Regions from separate parts of the Halorhodospira sp. 9621 genome, predicted to be linked through region 1. Evidence: predicted binding sites of a transcription regulator. Region 1 holds the regulator's gene; each other region holds the start of a gene.
What was found. The regulator sigma-54, encoded in region 1, starts transcription at its own class of promoters, with help from an activator protein. The targets are predictions, from matches to a motif close to TGGCANGNTNCNTGCTT.
Positions count from the first base shown of each region.

Region 1 (4,148 bases):
ACGTCGACGGCACGCCGGCCACCTACCGCTACCACCCCGAGAACCAGCCTCGCCCCGTGCATGCCGAGGCGAAACGCATGGAGTACTACTCCCGCGGTCCCGAACGTGCCCATTTCCAGGGCGATGCACATCTCTGGCAGGGGGATGCTCAAGTCACCGCCGAGACCATCGACGTCGACCTGGAGGGGCAGGTCATGAAGGCCCGCGGCGCCGAGGGGCAGCGGGCGCGGACCATCCTGTATCCGGCACGGCGCGAGGAGGAATGACCCGTTGGTGACGCTGCGCGCGGAGGGGCTGAGCAAGCGCTATCGCGGCCGCACCGTGGTCAACGGCGCGGGGCTGGAGGTCGCCGACGGTGAGATCGTCGGCCTGCTCGGCCCCAACGGGGCCGGCAAGACCACGTGCTTTTACATGGTCGTCGGCCTGGTGCAGGCCGACGAGGGGCGAATCACCCTGGAAGGCGACGACCTCACTCGGTTGCCCATTCACGCCCGGGCCCGATTGGGCATCGGCTACCTCCCCCAGGAACCCTCGGTCTTTCGTAAACTGAGCGTTGCGGATAACGTACGGGCCATCCTGCAGCTGCGCGACGACCTGGACGGCACTGAGCGCGAGCAGGAGCTGGATCGCCTGCTCGAGGAGTTCGGCGTGACCCACGTGCGCGACTCCCCGGGGATCGCCCTGTCCGGGGGCGAGCGCCGGCGCGTGGAGATCGCCCGCGCCCTCGCGGCGAATCCGCGGTTCATACTGCTTGATGAGCCATTCGCCGGGGTCGACCCCATCTCGGTGGGCGAGATCCAGCGGATCGTCCGCCAGCTGGCGCAACGGGGTATCGGCGTGCTGATCACCGACCATAACGTGCGCGAGACGCTGGGCATCGTGCAACGCGCCTACATCCTCAGTGACGGCGAGGTGCTGGCCGCCGGGGACGCCGAGAGCGTGCTGGCCAACCCGCGGGTACGCGAGGTGTACCTGGGCGAGGACTTCCGCCTGTGAGTGACGGACTACGGATGCTTCAAGCACAACGGACACGGCCATGAAGCAGTCGCTTCAGCTACGCATCGGTCAGCAGCTGACCATGACCCCGCAGCTGCAGCAGGCCATCCGGCTGCTGCAGCTCTCCAGCCTGGAGCTGCGCACCGAGATCCAGCAGGCCCTGGAGTCGAACTTCATGCTCGAGCTCGATGAGGAGGCCGAGCCCGGGCAGGAGCAGGAGCAGCAGGAAACGGAACCCCACGAGGACGAGGCACCGGCCAGCGAACCCGCCGGCGAGGACATCCCCGAAGACCTGCCCCTGGACACCTCCTGGGACGACATCTACGACGGCAGCACGGCACTGAGCGCCCCCGGCGACGAGGGTGCGCAGCGCGACACCCTCGACAACCGGCCGGCCGCCTCCGACAGCCTCCAGCAGCACCTGCACGCGCAGATCGAGCTCGAGGCCTTCTCCGCCCGGGAGCGCTCCATCGCCGAGGTCATCGTCGACGCCGTCGGCGACGACGGCTACCTGACCCAGAGCACCGAGGATCTGCTGGCCGGCTGTCCGGCCGACGAGCAAGTCAGCGCCGAGGAGCTAGAGGCGGTCCTGCAGCGTGTCCAGCGGCTCGACCCGACCGGCGTTGCCGCCCGCGACCCTCAGGAAGCGCTGTGCGTCCAGCTCGAGCAGCTTCCCGAGGACACGCCCTGGCGTGCGGAGGCGCAGCACGCCCTCCTCCACCACCTGGAGCTCATCGCCGAACGCCGCCATGACGACCTGGGCCGCGCCCTGGGGGTCGGCGAAGATGCCCTCGGCGGCATCCTCGGTCTGATCCAGAGCCTCGATCCACGCCCGGGCTCGCAGATCAGCGACACAACCCCGGACTACATCATCCCCGATGTCCTCGTCGTGCGCCGCGACGGCGTCTGGCAGGTGGAACTCAACGGCGAGACCGCCCCCCGCTTGCGCGTCAACGCGTATTACGCCAGCCTGATCCGCAGAGCGGACCGCAGCGCGGACAACCACTGCCTCCGCAACCATCTCCAAGAGGCGCGCTGGCTGATCAAGAGCCTGCGCAGCAGGAACGAGACCTTGCTGAAAGTGGCCAGCGCCATCGTAGAGCGGCAACAGGGGTTCCTCGACCACGGCGAGGAGGCGATGCAACCACTGGTTCTGCGCGAGATCGCCGAGGCGGTGGAGATGCACGAGTCCACCATCTCCCGCATCACCACCAACAAGTACATGCACACCCCGCGGGGCACCTTCGAGTTCAAGTACTTTTTCTCGAGCCACGTGCAGACCAGCGACGGCGGAGAGGCTTCGGCGACGGCGATCCGGGCGCGGATCCGCCGGCTGATCGCCGAGGAGGATCGGGCAAAACCGCTGAGTGACAGCGCGATTGCGCGTATCCTTCATGAGGAGGGGATCCAGGTGGCGCGTCGGACGGTCGCCAAGTACCGGGAGTCCCTGTCCATCGCATCGTCGGCGGAGCGCAGGGAGGCCCGGGGGCGCTGAGGCCCCCGGCTCCGCCGGCGGCAAAGGGGTTCAGGAGGCGGTATGCAGATCAAGCTCAGTGGGCATCATGTCGAGATCACCCCGGCCCTCCGGGCGCATGTGAACGAGAAGATGCAACGCATCCAGCGCCACTTCGACCACGTCATCGATACCGAGGTGATCCTCACGGTGGAGAAGAAGCAGCAGAAGGCCGAGTCGGTCATCCACATCGGGGGTGGCGGCGGGCGCGTTTTTGCCGATGCCATCGAGGAGGATCTCTATGCAGCCATTGACGTGCTCGTGGACAAGCTTGACCGTCAGGTCCTGAAACACAAAGAGAAGGCCGTCGATCAGCGACGGCAGGGCGCGTCCCTCAAGGCCAGCCTTTAAGGCGGCGGGACGCGGTTCAGCGGGCCAGCCGATCGGACACTCCATGGACATCGAGCAACTCATCACGCCGGAACGTGTTCGCTGCGAGAGCGGCATCGAGGACAAGGAGCAGGTGCTCCTGCGCATAGGCGAGCTGATCGGGGCCAGCGGCGACGGCCTCGACGCCCGGGAGATCAGCAACCGGTTGCTGGCCCGTGAGCGACTGGGCAGCACGGGCCTGGGGCACGGCGGCGCCGCGCCCCACGCCCGCATCGACGGGATCGACCGCGCCATCGGGGCCCTCATCCGCCTGGACCGGGGCATCGATTTCGACGCCTTCGACAAGGCACCGGTGGACCTGCTCTTCGCCCTCGTCGTACCCGAGCACTTCACCGACGAGCACCTGCAGATCCTCGCCAGCCTTGCCGAGATGTTCAGCGACAGCAGCCTGTGCGAGCGGCTGCGCCGCTCCTCGGACGGGGACGAGCTGCAGATGGCCCTGCGCGAATGGCAGTCGCACGCCGACCCATCGTGAACGCGGCCGAGAACCGGCCGGTCATCCCCGGCCTGCTGATGGCGGTCCACGGCCGCGGGATCCTGCTGGAGGGCCCCAGCGGCGTGGGCAAGAGCGACGCCGCCCTGGCGCTGCTCGACCGTGGTCACGCCCTGGTGGCCGACGACGCCGTACAGCTGCGCCGCGACGGTGATCGCCTGCTCGGCGCCGGTCCGCAGCAGGGGCGGGGCCTGCTCTGCCTGCGCGACCTCGGCCTGGTGGACATCACCGAACTCTACGGCCCCGCGGCGCTGCGCAGCGAGACCGCCGTGGCTCTGTGCATCCAGCTCCAGCGCGCTCCCGGCCCCACCGAAGCCGAGGCCGCCCTGCACGGCCGGCGCGATCACCGCGAACTGCTCGGCCTGGCCCTACCCCGGGTGACCCTGACCGACAGCGAACGCCGGCCGCTGGCGCCGCTGATCGAGGCCGCCGCCGGCCGCCTCGTCGCGGAGGTCGCAACACACCAGCGCAGCGGCCGGAACCACGGGGTGCCGGCATGAGCGAACTGCGCCTGATCGTGGTCAGCGGCCTGTCGGGCTCGGGCAAGAGCGTCGCCCTGCACACCCTGGAAGACGCCGGTTACTACTGCATCGATAACCTGCCAGTGAGCCTGATCGGCGAGCTGGCCCGCTACGCGCAGAATCGCGACGCACCCACCGGCGAGCGCTTCGCGGTGGGGCTGGACGCCCGCAACCCGCCCCGCGACCTGCAGCGCCTGCCCGAGACGCTGACTGCGCTGCGCGAGCAGGGCATCGC
Region 1 is NZ_JAJNRD010000007.1:14,553-18,700, forward strand. Features, by position in the region: gene lptA (lipopolysaccharide transport periplasmic protein LptA) at 1-266, shown strand, start outside; gene lptB (LPS export ABC transporter ATP-binding protein) at 271-996, shown strand; gene LRF89_RS05225 (RNA polymerase factor sigma-54) at 1,037-2,491, shown strand; gene hpf (ribosome hibernation-promoting factor, HPF/YfiA family) at 2,534-2,860, shown strand; gene LRF89_RS05235 (PTS sugar transporter subunit IIA) at 2,904-3,374, shown strand; gene LRF89_RS05240 (HPr kinase/phosphorylase) at 3,347-3,892, shown strand; gene rapZ (RNase adapter RapZ) at 3,889-4,148, shown strand, end outside.

Region 2 (4,148 bases), on a different contig from region 1:
GTCCACGGGATCCACTTGGAATGCATGGTTTTCTCCTCGGAACGGGGACTTGGATGCTGGCACGCAGCGCACAGGATAGCGGTTCCGTCTACCCCCGTAGCAAAGAAAAGCGGGCGCCGAAGCGCCCGCAAGGTCTCCCGTTCGGGAGAGGAGGAGAGGATCGGTTGCCCTATTTGCGACCGGCGGTGAAGTCCGGGTAGGCCTCCATCCCGCACTCGGTCACGTCCATGCCCTTCTGCTCGTCTTCCTCTTTGGCACGGATGCCCAGGGTGAAGCGCAGGATCAGCCAGACCACCAGGCTGGCCAGGAAGACGAAGGTGAAGATGGACAGGATCCCGGCGATCTGGGCGCCGAAGGTGGCGTCCGGGTTGGAGAGCAGCACCGCCAGGATGCCCCAGATGCCGGCCGTGCCGTGGGCCGAGATCGCGCCCACCGGGTCGTCGATCTTCAGCTTGTCGAGGGCGACGATGGAGAAGACCACCAGGACGCCGCCGACCCCGCCGATGATCGCGGCGAGCAGGGGCGAGGGAGTGTCCGGCCCGGCGGTGATCGAGACCAGACCGGCGATGGCGCCGTTGAGGGCCATGGTCAGGTCGGCCTTGCCAAACAGGGCGCGGGCCAGGAGCAGGGCGGCGACGACACCGCCGGCGGCGGCCAGGTTGGTGTTCATGAAGATCGTCGCCACCGCGTTGGCCGCACCCGCCGACGAGACCGACAGCTCCGAGCCGCCGTTGAACCCGAACCAGCCAAGCCAGAGGATGAAGGTGCCCAGGGTAGCCAGGGGCAGGTTGGCGCCGGGGATGGCCCGCACCTCGCCGCGGGGGCCGTACTTGCCCTTGCGCGCACCCAGGACCAGGACACCGGCCAGGGCTGCCGAGGCACCCGCCATGTGGACGATGGCCGAGCCGGCGAAGTCCGAGAAGCCCATCTGGTCGAGGAAGCCGCCGCCCCAGCTCCACAGCCCCTGGATCGGGTAGATGAAGCCAGTGAGCACCACGGCGAAGATCAGGAAGGACCAGAGCTTCATCCGCTCGGCCACGGCACCCGAGACGATGGACATGGCCGTGGCCACGAAGACCACCTGGAAGAAGAAGTCCGAGAAGTAGGACTCCGTCGCCTCGCCGCTGCGCGCCATCTCGGCGGTGACCGGCTCGCTGGCAGGCAGCAGGAAGCTGAAGGTGGGCAGCAGACTGCCCGAACTCTCGTACATCAGGTTCCAGCCGATGAGCATGTACATGATCACGGCGATGGAGTAGAGCCCGATGTTCTTGGTCAGGATCTCCGTGGTGTTCTTGGCGCGCACCATCCCGGCCTCGAGCATGGTGAACCCGGCGGCCATCCACATGACCAGTGCGCCCGAGAGCAGGAAGTAGAAAGTATCGAGGGCGTAGGCAAGTTCGACTACGTCTTCCATGGTTCAGGTCCTCTGCGTTGAGTGGGGGCGGGCCGGTTACAGCGCGTCCGTGCCGGTATCGCCGGTGCGGATGCGGATGGCCTGCTCGACGTCGAAGACGAAGATCTTGCCGTCGCCGATCTTGCCGCTGTTCGCGGCCTGGCGGATGGCGTCACAGGCGCGGTCCACTAGACTGTCGTCGATGGCGATTTCCAGCTTCATCTTGGGCAGGAAGTCGACCACGTACTCGGCACCGCGGTAGAGCTCGGTGTGTCCCTTCTGACGCCCGAAGCCCTTCACCTCGGTGACCGTGATACCTTGGACCCCGATGGCGGAGAGCGCTTCGCGGACGTCATCGAGCTTGAAAGGCTTGATGATTGCCGTTACCAATTTCATGAGCGTCGTCCTCGTTGTACGCGTTGTACGGAGCCGCAGCGGCGAGTGGATGCGGCTGCGGTCATCAGGGGTGTTGCAGGAGGCGTGCCAGGGCCCCGGGGCGACGGCGAAACCGCGCCACACCGGGGGGAACAGACCGGCGGCCCGGTGACCCCTGCACCAGTCGGGGGCGAGAACGGCGCCGCTGCACGGTTTCGGTGCGTGACCACAGGGTTGGAAAGGCGATGATCGATCAGAAAACCATCGACGAACTGGCGCAGAAGCTCACGGCAAGCCTGCCGGCCGGCGTGCGCGAGTTCCACGACGAGGTGGAGAAGAACGTCCGCGCCTCGCTGCAGGCCGGCTTCTCGCGGCTGGATCTGGTGACCCGCGAGGAGTTCGACGCCCAGGCCAAGGTTCTGGCACGGACCCGGGCCCAGCTCGAGGAACTCAACCGCCGCGTTGCCGAGCTGGAGAAGGCCCAGGGCGGCGGCCCGGGCGGTCCTGCCGGCGGCAGCGACGGCTAACCGGCGGGGCGGTATGCCCCGCTGACCGTCGCGTGTGCCCCACGAACCAGGGAGGGTTCCATGGCACTGGCTGTAACCCGGGCGCGGGCGGCGCTCGGCGTGTCGGCCCCCGAGGTCCGGGTGGAGGTCCACCTGGCGCCGGGGCTGCCTGCGTTCTCACTTGTCGGCCTGCCGCGGGCCGAGGTGCGCGAGGCCCGGGACCGGGTCCGCAGCGCCATCATCAACAGCGGCCTGACGTTTCCGGTCGGCCGCGTCACCGTCAATCTCGCCCCCGCGGACCTGCCCAAGGGCGGGGGCCGGTTCGATCTGGCCATCGCTATCGGCGTCCTGGCCGCCTCGGGGCAGGTCCACGGCGACCTCGATTCGCTGGAGTTCATCGGCGAGCTGGCCCTCGGCGGCGAGCTCCGTGAGGTGGGTGCGACCCTGCCGGCGGCCCGCGCCGCCCGCGACGCCGGCCGGCGGCTGATCATCCCCGCCGGCGACGGCGCCGAGGCCGCCCTGGTCCATCCGCAGGGGGCAATAGCCGCGCAGCGGCTGCTGGCGGTCCTCGACCACCTGGACGGCCGTGATCCACTGCCCCCGGTGGGGCCGGCAGCGGCGGCCGAGCAGCGGCCCCGGGGCCCGGATCTGGCCGAGGTCCGCGGTCAGGCCGGACCGCGCCGGGCGCTGGAGGTGGCCGCCGCCGGCGGCCACAACCTGCTGCTCAGCGGGCCGCCGGGCACCGGCAAGAGCATGCTCGCCGAGCGGTTGCCGGGTTTGCTGCCGCCGCTGCCGGAGGCCGAGGCGCTGGAGGCGGCGGCGGTGCGCTCGGTCAGCGGCGCGGGGGTGGATCCGGCCACCTGGCGGGTGCCGGCCTTTCGCGCTCCGCACCACACCGTCTCCGCCGCCGCCCTGATCGGTGGCGGGCAGCCGCCGCGTCCCGGCGAGGTCTCCCTGGCTCACCGCGGTGTGCTCTTCCTCGACGAATTCCCGGAGCTGCCGCGCAACGCCCTGGAGGCGCTGCGCGAGCCCCTACAGGCCCGCCAGGTGAGCATCGCCCGCAGCAACGCCCGGGTGACCTACCCGGCGGCGTTCCAGCTGGTCGCGGCGATGAACCCCTGCCCCTGCGGCTACCACGGCGATCCGCGCGGGGTGTGTCGCTGTACGCCGGAACAGGTGGCGCGTTATCGCGACCGGATGACCGGCCCCCTGCTGGATCGCTTCGACATCGCCGTGGAGGTGCCGCGGCTCAGTGCCCGGGAACTGACCGCCGCGCCGGCGGCCGAGCCGAGCGGTGTGGTGGCCGAACGGGTGGCTCGGGCCCGTGAGCGGCGGCGGCAGCGCTCCGGGGTGATCGCCGCCGAACTGGCCGGAGAGGCCCTCGAATCGGCCTGCGCACTGGTGCCAGAGGCCGAGGCGACGCTGGAGCGGGCCACCGAGGTTATCGGCCTGTCGCCGCGCGGGCACCACCGCCTGCTGCGGGTGGCGCGGACGCTGGCCGATCTCGACGAGGTCGACCCCATCGAGGGGCGCCACGTGGCCGAGGCGGTCGGGCTGCGGCGGGGGCTGGAGGAGCGTGGCGGGGCGGGGTAACCCGACCGGAGGCGCCGGCCGGCGCCCCCGGGTGCAGGGGGGTGCGGCTAGAAGGAGCGGGACACGGTGAAGGCCACCTGGGTCTCGTCGTCGTCTTCATCCGCCGCGTCGGAGCTGTTGTAGGTGCCCACCAGGCTGAGATCGAGCGTGCCGTACTCGTAACCGACGCCCAGGGCGGCATCGGCGCCGTCCAGGTTGGTGTCGGAGTCGATCACCAGGTAGCCGAGGTGGGCCATGGCGTAGAAGCCGGCGGCCAGCGGCGTCATCCAGTTGGTCTCCAG
Region 2 is NZ_JAJNRD010000008.1:44,649-48,796, forward strand. Features, by position in the region: gene LRF89_RS05870 (hypothetical protein) at 1-26, opposite strand, end outside; gene LRF89_RS05875 (ammonium transporter) at 170-1,414, opposite strand; gene LRF89_RS05880 (P-II family nitrogen regulator) at 1,451-1,789, opposite strand; gene ubiK (ubiquinone biosynthesis accessory factor UbiK) at 2,014-2,295, shown strand; gene LRF89_RS05890 (YifB family Mg chelatase-like AAA ATPase) at 2,356-3,867, shown strand; gene LRF89_RS05895 (TorF family putative porin) at 3,915-4,148, opposite strand, start outside.
Region 2: LRF89_RS05880 (P-II family nitrogen regulator) is a predicted target of sigma-54. The motif match lies at 1,863-1,879, and genes of this name have one in related genera.

Region 3 (4,148 bases), on a different contig from region 1:
CAACGCCTGCTCAAAGTGCCTGCGGGCTGCATCCGGATCATCGTCCTCCAGCGCCAGCAACCCCCTCACGTGGTGCCCCCCCGGATAATCCGAGGCGTGCTCCACCAACAGATCCGCGTCGTCACGGGCTCCGGCCAGGTCGCTATCGCTAAGACGGACCCATGCGCGGGTGAAACGATCCGCGACGTAGTCCGGGCGCAACTCGATCGCCCGATCCAGCGCTTCCAGCGCGGCCTGGATATCCCCAGCGGCATTGGCCAGGGTGCCCTTGAGCGACCAGGCGGCGTAGTAGCGTCGATCGAGGGCAATCGCCTCGGCCAGGTGCTCCCGCGCCCGCTCCTGATCCCCAGCATTGAGCGCATGAAAGGATCGGGCGAGCTCAACCTCCGGCAGCGGATCCTCGAACGCCTCGGCCTCGGCCAGGAGATCACCCGCCTGATCCGCATCACCGCGGTGGTAGGCAGACGCCGCCTGGTAGGCCAGCACCCGAGCCCGGGCCTTGCCCTCCAGCGTTTCCGTCTCCAGGGACCGGACCTTTCCGTGCTGCCCGGTCTCGTGATAAAGGCGAGCCAAGGTTGGCATGTAACGCTCAGGCTCAGCACCTTGCTCCATCGCCCGGCTCAGATGGTTGACCGCGGCCTCGACCTCTCCGTCCCCGGCGTATGCCAGCCCCAACTGACCCCGTGTCTCCGGCGCATCCCGCTCCCGAAGTGCATTCCGGTAGTCAATAACCGCTCCGCGGTAGTCGCCAGCCTCCATCTGCGAGACCGCCCGCTCCAGGTACTCCTCCTCGGTGAGCCCTGTCCACGCATCGCAGGCACCCAGGGTGACTGCACAAAGGCCTAAGGCGGCCCAGCTCACAACCCACTTCCTGACCCGCCCGGTGTCAGAAACAAACTGAAACCGTCCCAGGCGAAACCCATACCAACGCTCCATGGCGACCTCCCGAAAGATCCCAACGCCATAACCTTGCTTTTAATGTTTGATTTACCCACGGCGTGCAGCTCGGCTCGCCAGTACAACTGTAGGCGCCGCCGCCTCTCTTTACCTGCCTGCCTGAGGGCTCGTCCCAATCCATCGGACAAGAGGGGGGCATTTCTCTTAACGGCGCTGGAGTCAGCGCAAAACACGATCTCTACGGGGATCGACCGTCGCTGCTCTATACAAGCCGAACCGCTTCGCCTCCCCACGTTTCCGATGCCAAGAATGCGCGACGCGCGCCGTTTTCCGAAGGAAAACCGCCACCGCAGACCTGTGAGCAAACACGGCCGATGTCGAAGGGGTTTACACACACCGTGCGCCTCAACCGCTTGACCGGCCGTGTGGACGAGTCACAGCGCGCCATCCAGCCGATACTGCGCGCTATTGGCACGGCCGATGCATCCACCACAGCGGGCGCTCGGGAAGAACGCCCACATCCATGCGGGCTAGCAGCGTAAACACACGAACTGCAGGCAATACAGTCGGGAGAAGAATCATGCAGGCAAGGAAAACACTCTGGCTTGGAGTTCCGGCCGCACTCACACTCGGGCTCATCACAGCACCCGTGTACGGGACACAGTTCACCATTGATCCCACTGATTTTGACGGTTTCGATGACGGGCCGACAGAACCGTTAACCTCGCTGGGCTGGTCACTGCGTACCGCCACCACCCAGTTCGGAACCAGCGAGGGAGAGAACTGGATTCCGGATGCTGGATCGCGGTTCAATGACATTGGATTCGGCCGGATCGACGCCTACAACCCCTTCGATATAGGGGATGACGAACTCGTAGGGCTCGGCCAGCGGGATATGACCCTACGATGGGACAATATTACTGGAACCATCGACGAGGACAACGGGCTAACCTATGACGGTGGCACGATCGACTTCTTCTTTGGCGGCGATGAAGACGCTGAGCTTGGCCAGAGCGATTTGGCCACGGGTGAAGCATTCGATACCGACAGTGAGGTATGGCAGAACGCCGGCTCCGGCGAACATGTTCTTAGCCTGGAACTTACCGGCGGCTCAGCTCTGGCCGAATTCATCGAAGACGACGATGGGAACCTGGAGCGGGTCAATGCCACGCAGTTTGACCTTCTCTTCGATGTGGAATTTGCGCGGGAGGGCTTCTGGGCCACGGCAAACCCGGAGGACTGGGCAGAGCTGTTGGCCCAGGAGGTTGTCATTACGGCCTTCGGCGAGGCCGGTGGTGCACTGGAAGCCAACAGAAACACCGTGCTCAACGAGGACGAGGAAACGTTCACGGACGCCGAGCAAGAGCTCTACACGCACTATGCGGGCGATCGCCGGGGCAGCGTGGACTTCCAGGTTCCGGAGCCCAGCACCTTGATGCTCATGGGTGGGGCGCTGGTTCTTCTGGCAGCCAGTTCGGGCGTGGCCCACCGGCGGCGCACGAGCGCGAACGAACCAGCTGCCTAACGCTTAGGCACCCGGCAAAGCGCCGCAGCGCCCCGCGGGGGAGGCAAACGCCCCCCCGCATTTTTTCTTACTTACAGGCGTTTAGCGCAAGCCGTACTTATCCATGAGGCTGTACAACGTTGGCCGGGACACCCCCAATAAGGCTGCTGCTTGGGCGATGTTCCCGTTGCAACGGCTCAACGCCCGGACTACCGCCTGCTGCTCGGCCTGGTCGCGGACTTGCCTGAGCCGCAGACTGCTATCCCCTTCCTGGTCGTCGCTGGGACATTCCAGACCGAGCTCTTCCGGCGTGATCCTCTTGCCGTCGGCCATGATGACCGCTCGACGGATGACGTTCTCCATCTCGCGGACATTCCCGGGCCAAGTGTGGGCTTCGATCGCGTCGATGGCTTCGGGGGTAAACTCACGCCGCGGATGCCGCTGCTCGCGCGCGAAGCGCTCAAGAAGGGAGTGCGCAACGAGGGCGGCATCGCCTTGGCGCTCGCGCAGCGCCGGGATGGTCAGTTCGATCTCGGCAACTCGATAGAAGAGATCCTCGCGGAATTCCCTTTCGCGGATCATCTGCCCCAGATCGCGGTGGGTGGCACAGACCACGCGCACATCCACCGGGATCGACTGGCGTCCGCCAACCCGCTCGATGGTCCGCTCCTGGAGAAAACGCAGCAGCTTCGCCTGCAGGCTCAGGGGCAGGTCACCGATCTCATCGAGGAACAGGGTGCCACCGTCCGCGTACTCGATCTTGCCGATGGTCTGACGATGGGCACCGGTGAACGCCCCCTTCTCGTAGCCGAAGAGCTCGCTCTCGAGCAGATTCTCGGGGATAGCCGCACAGTTGATGGCCACGAATCGCTGCTCGCTGCGCCCACTGAGCCGATGCACGGCGCGGGCCAGGATCTCTTTGCCGGTCCCGCTTTCCCCACGCAGCAGCACCGTCGCATCCGCCGGGGCGACCCGCTCGACCATTTGGCAGACGCGGAGCATCTCCGGATCTCCCGTGAGGAAGCCGTCCAACGGCGAGGCGGAGCGCTGGGCCAGGTGCCGATTCTCCGCCTCAAGGCTGTAGAGCTGTGCGGCCCGGTCCACCAGCAGCCGGAGCGTATCGGCGTCCACAGGCTTGCTATAGAAGTCGTAGGCACCGAGCGCCACGGCACGCAGGGCATTCTCCCGGTCGTCGTTGCCGGTGACGACGATCGCCTTACTCTGCGGGGCCTCACCGAGGACCTCCTGCAGCGCGGCCAGCCCCTCGCTGGCGTTGGCCGGATCCGGAGGCAACCCCAGGTCGACCAGCATCAGCTCCGGCTGATGGCGGCGCGCCTCCTTCACCGCCTGCGCGCGGTCATAGGCCTGGACGATTTCGTAGCCGTCGAAACACCAACGCAGCTGCTCCTGCAGCCCCTCGTCATCCTCAATGATCAGTAGCTTATAGGTATTGGCCACCGTCCCTCGCTCCTTGTCCAATCTCAGGGCACAGCCACCGCGGGGGTCGGCGCCGCTGCGGCCGTCCGCGCCAACAACTGCACCGTGAAGCGCGTGCCACTACCCGGTTCGCTATCGACGTCGATCCGCCCGCCGAGGGCAGCAATGTACTCCCGCGCCTCATAGACGCCGATGCCCATCCCTGCATTTCCCTTGGTGGTCTGGAACGGCCGGAACAGCCGATCCCGCATGAAGACCGGGTCCATGCCGTGCCCGTTGTCCGCGATCACAATATAGCCCCACTCCTGGC
Region 3 is NZ_JAJNRD010000002.1:229,682-233,829, forward strand. Features, by position in the region: gene prsT (XrtA/PEP-CTERM system TPR-repeat protein PrsT) at 1-861, opposite strand, end outside; gene LRF89_RS02300 (PEP-CTERM sorting domain-containing protein) at 1,478-2,422, shown strand; gene prsR (PEP-CTERM-box response regulator transcription factor) at 2,504-3,859, opposite strand; gene prsK (XrtA/PEP-CTERM system histidine kinase PrsK) at 3,883-4,148, opposite strand, start outside.
Region 3: LRF89_RS02300 (PEP-CTERM sorting domain-containing protein) is a predicted target of sigma-54. The motif match lies at 1,367-1,383, and genes of this name have one in related genera.

Region 4 (4,148 bases), on a different contig from region 1:
GAGGAGCAGGCCGCGGACCAGATGCGCACCGGCCAGACGCGGCGGCGCTCCATCTCGGGGAGCAGGTGCCGACGCAGGACGTCGAAGGGGAAGCGGTCGCGGAACCACTGGGTCTCGTTGGTGGTCATCGCCTCGATAACCCGCCCCTTGAGATCGGCGGTGGGGCGCTGCTCGAGCCGCTGGACAAGGGTGGCCAGATCCGGGATGCGCTCGGCCTCGAGCAGCGGCCCGAGCCGGCTGGCCACCAGGTACTGCTTGCTCGGCCCAAGGACGATCCCGCAGGCGCGCTCCAGGAACCGTGCGAACGCCTGGTACTCCTCTTCACCCACGGAAAGCGCGGCCAAACCGTCCTCCTTGCATGCTCATCCCCCTCGCTCGGCCAGCCGGGCGCCGACCCGCTCGGCCAACTCCCGGGAGTGGAACTTGGCCAGGAACTCGTCGGCCCCCACGCGACGCACCATCTCGGTGTTGAAGACACCGCTGAGCGAGGAGTGGAGCAGGACGTGGACCCCGGCAAGCCCCGGATCCTGCCGGATCGATCGGGTCAGGGTGTAGCCGTCGAGCACCGGCATCTCGATGTCCGAGACCACCATCAGCAGATCGTCGAGCCCGGAGGGATCCTGATCCTTCCAGGTGCGCAGCTGCTCCAGCGCCTCGCGGCCGTTGTTCTTGGTGACCACGCGCACACCGATCTCCTCGAGCGTGCGCTTGATCTGCCCCCGGGCGACCGCCGAGTCGTCCACCACCAGGACCTTGTAAGCCTCGGAGCCCTCGGCGTGATCCACGCCACCGCCCTCGGTGACCTCCGGATCGGCGCCGCCGGCACGCTGAACCTCGGCGAGGACCTTCTCGACGTCGACGATCTGGATCATCTGCCCGTCGTAGCGCGCCACGGCGGTCAGGTAGCTGCCGGCGCTGCCCCCGCTCGGCGGCGGCAGCACGTCCTGCCAGTTGATGTTGACGATCCGGTCCACCCCGCCGACCAGGAACCCCTGGACCTGACGGTTGTACTCGGTGACGATGATGTAGTTGCCTTCTTCCTTGGTGATGGCGCCGTTGCCGGTGGCGTAGCTCAGATCGAGCACCGAGAGGGTGTGGCCGCGGACGTAGGCGATGCCGAGGGAGGCCGGATGGGCATGCGGCACGTAACTGAGCTCCGGGGCCGGTATGACCTCGCGGACCTTGAACACGTTGATCCCGTAGCGCTGCCGCCCCTCGAAACGGAACAGCAGCAGCTCCATGCGGTTATGGCCAGCCAGCTGGGTCCGCTGGTCGACGGAGCTCATGATTCCGGCCATCGCTGACGGCTCCCTTATCGGCGTACGTCCCGGGGGCTGGCCCCCGCCCGTTGGCGTCATGTTAATCCGGTAGCCGGATCAGGGAAAGCGGCCGACGCCGCGGCACACCCTTTGCATATTTCTCCGGAGGATCACCAACCGAATGGAGGTTGCGCGCGGACCGATGAGCAGACCCGCCGGCGCCACCCCCGCCCGCAGGGTCGGGCGCAGTGCGCGACCGTCGCCCGCCTGGCGCCTGGCCGTCGTATTGTTGGCGCTGACGGTCCTGGCCCCGGCGGCGGCGCAGGCCAGCACCCAGTCGCCGGAGGCCATCCGTGAGACGGCGGAGGTGTTCCTGCGCGAGGCGCTGGCCGGCGAGTACGACGAGGTGGAGGTCGAGGCCCGCGGGGTGGACGGCCGGTTGAAACTGCGTGCGTGTGACGGCGAGCTGGAGGGGTTCATCCCCCGCGGGCGCAGCCCCCACCAAGCCGGTACCGTGGGGGTGCGCTGCAGCGGAGAGGCACCCTGGACCGTTTACGTGCGCATGGAAACCACCTTGAAGACGGAGATGGTGGTGGCCGCACGCAGCTTGCGCCGCGGACAGCGGCTCGCGGCGGCGGATCTGCGCACCGCTACGCGGGATGCGCGCCGGGTCCGCGGCGAGTTCTACCGCGACGCCGGCGATCTGGTCGGCCAGGAGGTACGCCGGAGCCTGCGCGAGGGGGTGGCCGTGACCGGCAACCACGTGCAGCCCCCGACGCTGGTCGAGCGCAACGACCGGGTCACCATCGCCGCCGGCCGGGGCGATGCCATCCAGATCAGCAGCCGTGGCCGCGCCCTGGAGCACGGCCAGAAAGGCGACCGGATCCGGGTGGAGAACCTGGACTCCGGACGGGAGATCCAGGCACGGGTCGTCGGCGAGGGCCAGGTCCGGGTCGGCGATTAGGCCGCAGGCGGCGGGAGTTGCCGTCAGTGGCAACCTGGGTCACAGTAACCGGAACCAGGACTCAAGTTCCTGCCCGGGCCGCCGATAGATACGGATAGCACGGGTCCATGCAGGCCAGGGAGCGGCGCTGCAGCCCGCATAGGAAAGGTTTTGAGGAGAGCCCGATGTCCAATCCGATCGAAGGAGGGGGTCCGCGCCCCGTCGGACCCGCGACCGCCCAGCCGGGCAAGGGCCCGAAGAGCGGCGGCGCCGACGAGGCGTCGAACGCCCCGCCCCGGGGCGCAGGCGGCGCCGACGAGGCCGAGACCTCGGAACGACTGCAGACGGTCCGCGAACGCATCGACCAAACCCCGGAAGTCGACCGGGATCGGGTCGAAGCCATCAAGGAGCGGATCGCCAACGGCGACTACCCGGTGGACGCCGAGAAAGTCGCCAAGAAGTTCGCTGAGCTTGAGGCGCTGGTCGAGTCGTGATGACGCCGGCGGAGCACGGCCGCTCTGACCGCTTTCCGCGCCAGACGCTGGACGCGGAGCTGGCGCAGCGCCTGGCCGTGCGCGTCGAGCGCTGCCAGGCGCGCGCCGGGGAACTCGCCGCCACCCTCGAGGCCGAGGCCCGGCAACTGATCGACCGGGACCTGAACGGCTTCGACGAGCTCCTGCGCCGCAAGGGCGCCCAGGTCGAGGCCCTGGAAGAGGCCGAGCAGCAGCTGCGGCGGGTTCTCACCGAAGCCGGCTATCCGCCGGGGACCGCTGGCGTGCGGGCGGTGTTGCGTACTGCACCGGAGTCGCTGCGCTCCGCCTGGGGCGAGCTGGAGCAGTTGCTGCGCACCATCCAGGCCCGCAACGAGGCCAATGGCCGCCTCATCCACCGCAACCTCGACCATACCCGGCGCCTGCTCGACCTGGCCACCGGCGCCCACGAGCGGGCCGATGAACTCACCTACGGCACCCACGGCGGCTACACCGCCAGCGACCGCTCCCGGCGCATCACGCGCGCCTGACAATACCCGCTCCGGCAACCTCCGAACCGGGCCGCGGCCCGCGTGCTATCTTCAGGGGATGGAACGACGGAGGCAGCCATGACCGAGATCGACCCTGCCACGGCCAGCCACGAAGCGATCCGCCCCCACCACGCCGAGCACGCTGCCGAGCAGCGTCGCCAGGAGGCCCTGCGCCCGGAACGGGACGGGGAGACAACGGGGACGGAACGGATCCGGGAGGAGCGCACCGAGGCGGCCGGCAACCGGGATGCGGAGTCGGTGCGCGCCAGCGACCCGGTGGCGGTCAACGCCTCGGGGCCGGATTCGGCCACCGGCGAGGTGCCACGAGATCGGGAGGAAGCCCGCGCCCTGGCCGAGGAGACCCGGGAACGGATCCTGGACAATCCGGAGCGGGCGGCGGAGTCCGTGCGCGATACCGCCCACGAGCCCGCCGCCAGCCGGATGAGCCGGGCAATCGAAGCCCTTAGTTGATCTTCTCCTTGATGCGCGCCGCCTTGCCGCTGAGCTCGCGCAGGTGGTAGAGCTTGGCCTGGCGCACGTCGCCGCGGCGCTTGACCTTGATGCTCTCGATCTGCGGGCTGTAGGTCTGGAAGACCCGCTCGACGCCCTCGCCGTGGGAGGTCTTGCGCAGGGTGAACGAGGAGTTCAGGCCGCGCTTGCGCTTGGCGATGACGACACCCTCGAAGGGCTGGACGCGCTCGCGACCGCCCTCACGCACCCACACCTGCACCAGCACGGTGTCGCCCGGGGCGAACTCCGGCACCGTGTGCTTGCACGCCTCGATCTGCTCGCGCTCCAGTTCGTCGATGACGTTCATGACGATTCCCCTCGGTTCTACGTTTCTTCGTGATCGTTGCCGGCCCGCGCCCCTGCGCGGTGCTCGACGATGAATTCATCCAGCAAGCGGCGCTGCCGCTCGTCCAGC
Region 4 is NZ_JAJNRD010000015.1:25,199-29,346, reverse strand. Features, by position in the region: gene LRF89_RS08390 (CheR family methyltransferase) at 1-344, opposite strand, end outside; gene LRF89_RS08385 (chemotaxis protein CheV) at 363-1,298, opposite strand; gene flgA (flagellar basal body P-ring formation chaperone FlgA) at 1,462-2,223, shown strand; gene flgM (flagellar biosynthesis anti-sigma factor FlgM) at 2,388-2,696, shown strand; gene LRF89_RS08370 (flagella synthesis protein FlgN) at 2,696-3,223, shown strand; gene LRF89_RS08365 (hypothetical protein) at 3,302-3,694, shown strand; gene rplS (50S ribosomal protein L19) at 3,687-4,040, opposite strand; gene trmD (tRNA (guanosine(37)-N1)-methyltransferase TrmD) at 4,058-4,148, opposite strand, start outside.
Region 4: flgA (flagellar basal body P-ring formation chaperone FlgA) is a predicted target of sigma-54. The motif match lies at 1,399-1,415, and genes of this name have one in related genera.